Regions from separate parts of the Phenylobacterium terrae genome, predicted to be linked through region 2. Evidence: predicted binding sites of a transcription regulator. Region 2 holds the regulator's gene; the other holds the start of a gene.
The links. The regulator LexA, encoded in region 2, represses DNA repair genes until DNA is damaged. The targets are predictions, from matches to a motif close to ATGTTCNCNANNTGTTCT.
Positions count from the first base shown of each region.

Region 1: ACFSC0_RS09790 (ImuA family protein) is a predicted target of LexA. The motif match lies at 2,027-2,044, and genes of this name have one in related genera.

Region 1 is NZ_JBHUEY010000001.1:1,938,027-1,942,201, reverse strand. Features, by position in the region: gene ACFSC0_RS09795 (Y-family DNA polymerase) at 1-1,295, opposite strand, end outside; gene ACFSC0_RS09790 (ImuA family protein) at 1,213-2,010, opposite strand; gene ACFSC0_RS09785 (hypothetical protein) at 2,219-2,587, shown strand; gene ACFSC0_RS09780 (DUF5985 family protein) at 2,584-2,859, shown strand; gene ACFSC0_RS09775 (DUF5985 family protein) at 2,856-3,143, shown strand; gene ACFSC0_RS09770 (DUF1190 domain-containing protein) at 3,387-4,004, opposite strand; gene ACFSC0_RS09765 (DUF350 domain-containing protein) at 4,012-4,175, opposite strand, start outside.
Region 2 is NZ_JBHUEY010000006.1:359,915-364,089, forward strand. Features, by position in the region: gene gltX (glutamate--tRNA ligase) at 1-148, opposite strand, end outside; gene ACFSC0_RS16150 (ComEC/Rec2 family competence protein) at 216-2,327, shown strand; gene lexA (transcriptional repressor LexA) at 2,332-3,021, opposite strand; gene ACFSC0_RS16160 (hypothetical protein) at 3,199-3,555, opposite strand; gene trpC (indole-3-glycerol phosphate synthase TrpC) at 3,636-4,175, opposite strand, start outside.

The sequences.
Region 1 (4,175 bases), on a different contig from region 2:
TGGCTCTCCACCGGGACGGCCTTCCAGACCCGGTCCTCGCCCAGGCGGTTGGCGAGCCGGTCGATCAGCGGGGCGAGGCCGTCCTCGGCGTCGCGGGCGGAATCGAGCCGCGCCTGGCGGGCGGTCATGGCCTCCACGCCCTCGGCGGCGAGGGTGACGACCTCGATCCCGAAGCCGGGGTCCACCGTCTCCAGCTTGGGCGCGAACAGCCGGGCGATGCGCCCCGCGTCCCGCCCGGCGACGGAGAGGCCGATGCGCAGGGGAACCGCCTGGCCGTCCAGCCGGTGGAAGGCGAGCTCGAAGCGGCGGGCGCCCTGCCCTTCCCGCTCGAGGCGCGCGCAGAGCTTTTCGGCCACGTCGAAGGCGACGCGGGCCAGGTCCTCCGGCGCGCTGATCGGCTCGGCGAAGGCGAGCCTGGCGAACCACGGGGTCGGCGGGCGGCGGAAGGCGAGCGCCTCCTCGGCCCGGCCGAGCGCCTGGTCGAGCCGGGTGAGGGCCTCAGCCCCGAACCGCTTGGCGAAGGGCGCGCGCGGCAGGGCGAAGATCTGCTCGAGGCGCTTCAGGCCCAGCCGCTCGAGCTGGGCGGCGACCTCCGGCTCCAGCCGCAGGGCCGCCGGCGGCAGGGGCGCGAGCAGCCCGGCCTGACCGCCGGGCGGCGCGATGGTCCCGTCCTTGCCGAAGTGGGCCAGCGCCCAGGCCGCGCCGGGCGTATCAGCGATGGCGCAGCGGAAGGAAAGGCCGTTCCTGGCCAGCCGGCCCTGGAAGTCGGCGACCAGCGCCGCCTCCCCGCCCCACAGGTGGGCCAGCCCCGCCACGTCGAGGACGAGGCCGTCCGGCGGGGCGGCCGCCACCGCCGGCGAGAAGCGCACGCACCAATCCACCAGCGCGGTCAGGGCCCGCTGGTCCGCTTCCGGCTCCACGTCGGCGAGCACGAGCTCGGGAACCAGCGCCAGGGCGTCGGTCCCCTTCTGGCCGGGATAGAGGCCGAGCCTCGCCGCCGCCGCGTCCACGGCGGCGACCTTGCGCACGCCCCGCACCGTCTCGATCAGGGCGAAGGGACGTTGCGCCCCCTCCGTCTCGGCGCTGGCGCGCCGAGCCACCTCCCCCGTTCGCTGCGCGACGGAGGAGGAGCTTGGGCGATCGGATCCTCCCCCGACGCGAAGACGACGGGGGAGGGGGACCAGCGAAGCCGGTGGAGGGGGCGCTGCCGCCTCAAGCGCTTCGGCGGAGGGGTTCCGCCGGCGCCAGTTCTCGATCGCCCAGTTCGGCGACCAGGCGCAGAGGATGCGTCCCATCCCGAGCCTCCTCAGGATCAAAGGTGAAAGCCCCCGCCGCCTCGAACACGAACGCGCCGGTGCGCCCGCCGCGGCAGCGCTCCAGCACGGCGCGCCACCGCGGCGCGCCCAGCCCCGGCTCGCCGGCCGGGGGCTGGCTGGGCTCGGGGGCGATGCGCCAGCGGGTGGCGGCGGCCGAGCCGGTCGCCTCGCCCGCCTTGTCGCCGCCGAACGGGCGGCGGCGGATGACGAAGCCCGCGCCGCCCCGCTTCTCGCAGGCCAGCTGCAGCCGGCGGCCGGCGACCAGGTCGACCGCCTCCACCTCGGCGAAGACGGCGGAAACGCCGGCCGTGGCCAGCGCGTCCTCCATCACCGCCAGGGCCTCGGCCTCGTCGCGGGCGCAGACCTGGATCAGCCGCTCGGCGGGGAAGCCCAGGCCCACCAGGCCCGGCGCATAGAGGTCGTCCCGCCGCACGATCCACACCCCCTCGCCCCGGCGGGCGAGCGGGGCGGCCATCAGGGCGGTGAAGGCGGCCGCGCAGGCGCCCGTCTCCACCTCCATCCCGTCGGAGACGATCTCGTGCCACCGGCCCAGCGGCAGCCCGCCGCGTGGGAACAGGGCGTCGATGCGGCTATCCCCGAACGGCAGGGACTCGGAGTCCTCCCGCCCGCCCGCCTCGATGGCGGCGATCTTCGCTCGCAGGGCGGCCAGGCCCTTGGCGCGAAAACCGGGCATGGGTAAGGGACTCCTTTTGTTCCATTTTTGTTCTAGTAACCTGCGGACCGGAGTCAAGGTTCCCCCGCCGCGCGCCGAGAGGCCTACGTCCGCATTCGACGCCGTGTTTCACGGTCGTCACATCCTTGTGAGCCGCACCGGGTGGCTTGCCTGCGCCTCGGGCACTAGGTTGCCGAGCTTCCCGAGCTGCCGTGGGGGGCGAGACGCATTGTCGGTCGATCAGGATCTTCTGACGTTCATACGCGAGCATATCCGCTCGGTGTGGGCCCTGGAGCTCCTGCTGCTCCTGAAACGGGATCCGGAGCGGCGCTGGACGCCCGACGAACTGGTGCGCGAGCTGCGCGCCAGCGGCCCCCTGATCGCCAACAACCTGGAGGCCCTCCAGCGCGCCGGCCTCACCGCCTGCGAAGAGGACGGCCGCTGCCGCTACGCCCCCGCCGCCGGCGTGCTCGACCGGCTGGCGAACGAGCTGGAGGCCAACTACCGTGAGCGTCCCGTGGCCCTCATCAACGTGATCGCATCACCTCCCGACAAGCTCCAGTCGCTGGCCGACGCGTTCCGGATCAGAAAGCCATGACCTCACCCCTCGGGCCGGCGGCCGTCTACTTCCTATGCCTGGCGACCAGCGCGCTCTGCGCGGGGCTGCTGCTGCGGGCCTTCTTCGCCTCCCGCTCCAAGCTGCTGCTGTGGACCGCGCTCGCCTTCGTCTTCCTGGCGCTGAACAACCTGTTCCTGGTGGGCGACCTGGTCGTCTTCCCGGGCGTCGACCTTTGGCCCTTCCGACAGGCGGCCTCGATCGGCGCCATCGCCATCCTGCTCTACGCCTTCATCTGGGAGACGGAGCGATGAACGGAGCCGATCCCTCCACCGTCGCCTTCATGGGCGGGGCGCTGACCGCCGGCTACGCGATCGCGGCCATCTTCTTCCTGAAGTTCTGGGCCCGCACGCGCGACCTGCTGTTCCTGGTGTTCGCCGCCGCCTTCGTGATGTTCGCCATCAACCAGGCCATCCCGGTGCTGATGGGCATCCCCCAGGAGGAGCAGAGCCCGGCCTACCTGTTCCGCCTGGCCGGCTTCGTGCTGATCATCATCGCCGTGCTGGTGAAGAACGCCGGCGGTCGCAAGGAGCCGTAGCCAGCCACATTCCTTTCCCATTCATGGGAAAGGGGGACCATGGGCCGAAGCCGGCGCAGGCCGGCTGAAGAGCGCATGGTGGAAAGGGCAAGCCCCAGACGCGGCGCAGCGGCGCGCTCCAATTCGCACATCTCCAACCTCGGAGCAGGCGGCTCGCCCCCTCCCCCACCCGCTCTTCAGCCGGCGTTCGCCGGCTTCGGCGGACGGTCCCCCTCCCCCGCTTCGCAGGGGAGGAAGGAGTCGCTACCCCCCAAACCCTCGGCTGCCGCCGCCGAAGCCGCCGCGGGAGACCACCGAGGTGCGGGACTGGACCTTCGGCGGGGCCTGGCGGACCCGGGCGGGGGGTTCGAGGGCGTCGCGGCTGATCACCGTGCGGCCGGTGCGGTAGTCGCGGCCCAGCGCTCCGCCCCAGCCGGTCGTGTAGCCGCCCCCGCCGTAGAAGCCGTCGCGGCGATAGAGGCCGGTCCCGCGGTAGTAGCGCCGCCCGCTCCCGTCCAGCATCTGGCCGATCACGAAGCCGGCCAGCAGCGGCGTGAAGAAGCTCGAGCCGCCGTAGCCGCGCGGCACGCACTGGCCCTGGCCGTAGACGTCCTCGCAGGACTGGGCGTCGGTGAACCTGGGCGCGTTCTTGTCGTCGGCGAGGGCGGCCTGGTAGCCGCGTTCGCACTCCTCGTCGGGGACGTCGTCGGCGGCCTTGCAGGCGTCGAGGGAGGCGTACTGCAGGGCCTCCACCTGCTCGCCCTGGCCGGCCGAGGCGTCCCACTGGGCGGCCGGCGGGGCGCCGTCGCAGGCGGTCAGGTTCAGGCTGGCCGCGCCGGCCAGCATGGTGGTCAGCTTCAGGGTCTTGGAGCGCTTGCTCATCGCCGCCTCACGACGTCATCGACGCGGCGTTCAGCACGCCCACGGCGATGGAGATGGCCATCAGGTAGATGGCGGTGGAGATCTCGCCCCGCTCGATCCGCGCCTTCACGTCCGGCAGGGCGACCAGGCGCACGATGGTGAAGGCGACGATCTGGATGACCCCGGCCAGCG
Region 2 (4,175 bases):
CGCGGTCGGTGTCCTCGATGCGCAGCAGGAACTGGCCGCCGGTGTGGCGCGCGTAAAGCCAGTTGAAAAGCGCGGTGCGAGCCGTGCCAATGTGCATGTCGCCGGTGGGCGAGGGGGCGATACGGGTGCGGACGGGGCGGTCTGACATCGAATTTCCAGGAGCGGCCGGCGAAGCGGCGGCGCCTCTTAGCACGCGCCTTCCCGGCCGGCCTAGGGTGCAGGCGGCGATCGCCTCGGTGGCGGCGGAGGCGGCCGCGCAGCTCGAGCGTTGGGTGCTGTGGGCGCCGGTGGCCTTGGGCGCCGGGGCGGGGACCTATTTCGCCCTGCCGCGTGAGCCGAGCCTGGTCCTGGCGCTCGGGCTGCTGGCGCTCGCAGGCCTTGCGGGGCTGGCCGCCGTGCGCTGGGCCGGCGGGCGAGCCGTCGGCGTGCTGGTGCTGCTGGCGGCGTTCGGCCTGGCCGGCTTCTCGGCCGCCAAGCTGCGGGCCTGGCGGGTGGCCGCGCCCGTGGTCCTTGAAGCGACCGGACCGCGCACGGTCTCAGGCTGGGTGGTGGACGTGGCGAGCCCGGGGCAGGGCGGGCAGCGGCTGTTGCTGGCGCCGGTGCGGATCAGCGGGATGGCGCCCGAGGCGACGCCGGTCCGGGTGCGGGTGACCCTCAGAGACGGCCAGGCGCCGCCGGATCCCGGCTCGGCCGTCGCCCTGCGCGCCATCCTCAATCCGCCGCCGCCGCCCGCCAGCCCCGGCGCCTACGACTTCGCGCGCGACGCCTGGTTCGAGAGCATCGGGGCGGTGGGCTTTTCCCTGACGCCGGTCCGCGAGACGGCTCTCGATTCGCCGCCGTCCCGGCTGCGGCTGACCATGCAGGTGAACGCCATCCGCTGGGCCCTGGCCGAGAAGATCGTGGCCACCATGGGCGTGGAGACTGGCGGCCTGGCGGCGGCGATGGTCACCGGCCACGAGGCCTTCATCCCGCGCGAGCAGGTGGAGGCCATGCGGGCCGCGGGGCTGGCCCACATCATCTCCATCTCCGGCCTGCACATGGCCATCGTCGGCGGCTTCGTCTTCTTCGCCCTGCGCCTGGGGATCGCCGCCTGGCCCTGGCTGGCGCTGCGGATCAACGCGAAGAAGGCCGCCGCAGTCGCCGGGTTGGCGGCCGTGGCCGGCTATCTGGTCATCTCCGGCTCGCCGCCGCCGGCCGAGCGGGCGGCCATCACCGCCGGCGTCGCGTTCGCGGCGATCCTGTTCGACCGGCGGGCGATCACCCTGCGCGGCCTGGCGATCGCCGCCCTGATCATCCTGGCGGCCCAGCCGGAGGCGGTGACCACGCCGGGCTTCCAGATGTCGTTCGCCGCCACCGCGGCCCTGGTGGCGCTCGCCGAGGCCTGGAACCGGCCGATCCGCGAGATCGAGACGCCCTGGTGGATCCGCGCGCCCCAGGCGGCCGGCGTCTGGATCGCCGCCAGCGTGGGGGCGAGCTTCGTGGCGGGCCTGGCCACCGGCCCCTTCGCCATGCAGCACTTCAACCGCGTCGCGACCTGGGGCCTGATCGCCAATCTGCTGACCGCGCCGATCTCCTCGTTCGTGATGATGCCGGCCCTGGCCATCGGCGCGGCCCTGACGCCGGTGGGCCTCGGCGAGCTGCCGCTGAAGGCCGCCGGCTGGGCCATCGGGCTGATGACCGGGATCGCCGAACGGGCCGCCGCCGCGCCCAGCGCCACCCTGATCGTGCCCAGCGCGCCGGCCTGGACCCTGCCGGCCGCCTTCGTCGGCATCCTGTGGGTCTGCATCTGGCGCGGCCGGCTGCGTTGGGCCGGGGTCCCCTTCGCGCTGGCGGTGGCGCTGACGCCGAAACCGGCGGTCCCGGACGTCTGGATCGCTTCCGACGGGGCGGCGGTGGCGGTGCGCAACGGCCGCGAGGCGGTGCTGCTGAGGCCGGGCGCCAAGCGCTTCGCCGCCGACCTGTGGGCGCGTCGCCGCGGGCTGACGGTCGACGAGACGCCGGAGACGCTGTTCGACTGCGACCGCTGGACCTGCCGGCCCATCGCCGCCGACCCGGCGCTGAAGGTGGCCGCCAGCTTCAGCCGCCGGCCGATCAAGCCGGCCGAACGGGAGCGTCTGTGCGCCGAGGCCGAGGTGATCGTCGTCCGCAGCCTGCCTCAGGGACCGGTCTGCCCCGGGAAGGTGGTGTTGACCGGCCGCGACTTCGCCCGCGGCGGGTCGGTCGAGCTATGGCGACGGCCCGACGGCTGGCGCATCCGCTGGGCTCAGGAGATGCGCGGCTGGCGGCCCTGGAGCTGGTCGGCGGACGGGGCCGAACCGAACGGGTGAGCGGCTAGTGGTAGCGGCGGATCAGGCCCACCAGGCGGCCCTGCACGGCCACCTGGTCGGGGCCGTAGATGCGGGTCTCGTAGGCGGGGTTGGCGGCCTCCAGGGCGATCGAGGCGCCCTTGCGGCGCAGCCGCTTGAGGGTGGCTTCCTCGCCCTTGACCAGCGCCACGACGATGTCGCCGGAGTTGGCGGTGTCGGTCTTGCGGATGACCACGAAGTCGCCGTCCAGGATGCCGGCGTTGATCATCGAATCGCCGCTGATCTCCAGCACGTAGTGTTCGCCGGCGCCGAGGATGGTCTCGGGCACCTGCAGCCGGTCGCGCTCGTGCTGGATAGCCTCGATGGGCGTGCCGGCGGCGATGCGGCCCAGGATCGGCAGCTCGCGCACGTCGTTGGCCGCCACCGGGGCCGAGGCGGGCGCCTCGACCAGCTGGGGCTTGAAGGCGCCGCGGCCCTTGGGCGGCGCGGTCGCCGTCGCCTGCTGCGGCAGCTTCACCACCTCCAGCGCCCGGGCCCGGTGGGGCAGGCGGCGCAGGAAGCCGCGCTCCTCCAGGGCGGTGATCAGGCGGTGGATGCCCGACTTGGACGCCAGGTCCAGGGCGTCCTTCATCTCGTCGAACGAGGGGGAGACGCCGGTCTCCTTGATCCGCTCATGGATGAACATGAGCAGTTCGTGCTGTTTGCGGGTCAACATGGCCGAGGAGCCCTTCGGGAACAAAGCGCCAACTTCAGGAATGTTCTCTAGGTGTTCCTGGTTAATGTCAAGTTACGGCGCCGGCGCAGGTTCGCGCGTGTCATTTCAGCAGTTTAGCTTCGCCGCGGGGGCGGCTCATCCAGCCCTTTGGCGCGACTCAGCTTGCGCTCTTCTGCGTCAGGCCTTGGCCGCGGGCCGGCGGGCCAGCAAGGCGCCGAGCGCGCCGCCGGCGGCGCCGGTCACCGCCGAGCTCGCGGTCCCGAGAAGCAGGAGCATGGGCTCGACGTCGCCCAGCGCCAGGCTGACGGCGATGCCGATCAGGCCGCAGAGGCCGCCGGCGATCGCGCCGCCGAGGGCGCCGGCCCGCAGGCCGGCCCTGGCCAGCAGGGCGTAGACGAGGCCCGCGATCAGCGAGATTCCCATACCGCCGACCGCGAACATGGCGGCGACGGCGGGCTCGGAATGGCCCCACAGCACCATGATCAGCTGCAGGACGGTTCCGACGGCGGTTGCGAGGAATAGCGGGCGCAGCATTTCGCGCCTCCCTGGATTGATCCCCGCTCAAGCTGCGCCGGCGCCCGGTCTGCGTCAATCCGCAGACCGCCGTTCGGTGACTAGCCGCCGAGGAGCGCGCGGGTGGCCGCCTCGACGTCCGGCTGGCGCATCAGGCTCTCGCCGACCAGCATGGCCCGCGCGCCGCAGCGCTCCAGCCGGGCCACGTCCAGGGTCGTGAAGATGCCGCTCTCGGTGACCAGCAGCGCATCGCCAGGCGCCAGCGGCGCCAGACGCTCGGTGACGCCCAGGTCGGTCTCGAAGGTGCGCAGGTTGCGGTTGTTGACGCCGATCAGCTTGGCGCCGAGCTTCCTGGCCCGGGCCATCTCGGCCTCGTCGTGCACCTCGACCAGCACGTCCATCCCCCAGCGCTGCGCTTCGGACATCAGCGCCTTGGCGACCTCGTCGTCGACCATGGCCAGGATCACCAGCACCGCATCCGCGCCGATGGCCCGGCTCTCGACCACCTGCCAGGGATCGACCAGGAAGTCCTTGCGCAGCACCGGCAGTTCGACGGCGTTGCGGGCGGCGACGAGGAACCGCTCGTGCCCCTGGAAGCTCGGCTCGTCGGTCAGCACCGAGAGGCAGGCCGCCCCGCCCAG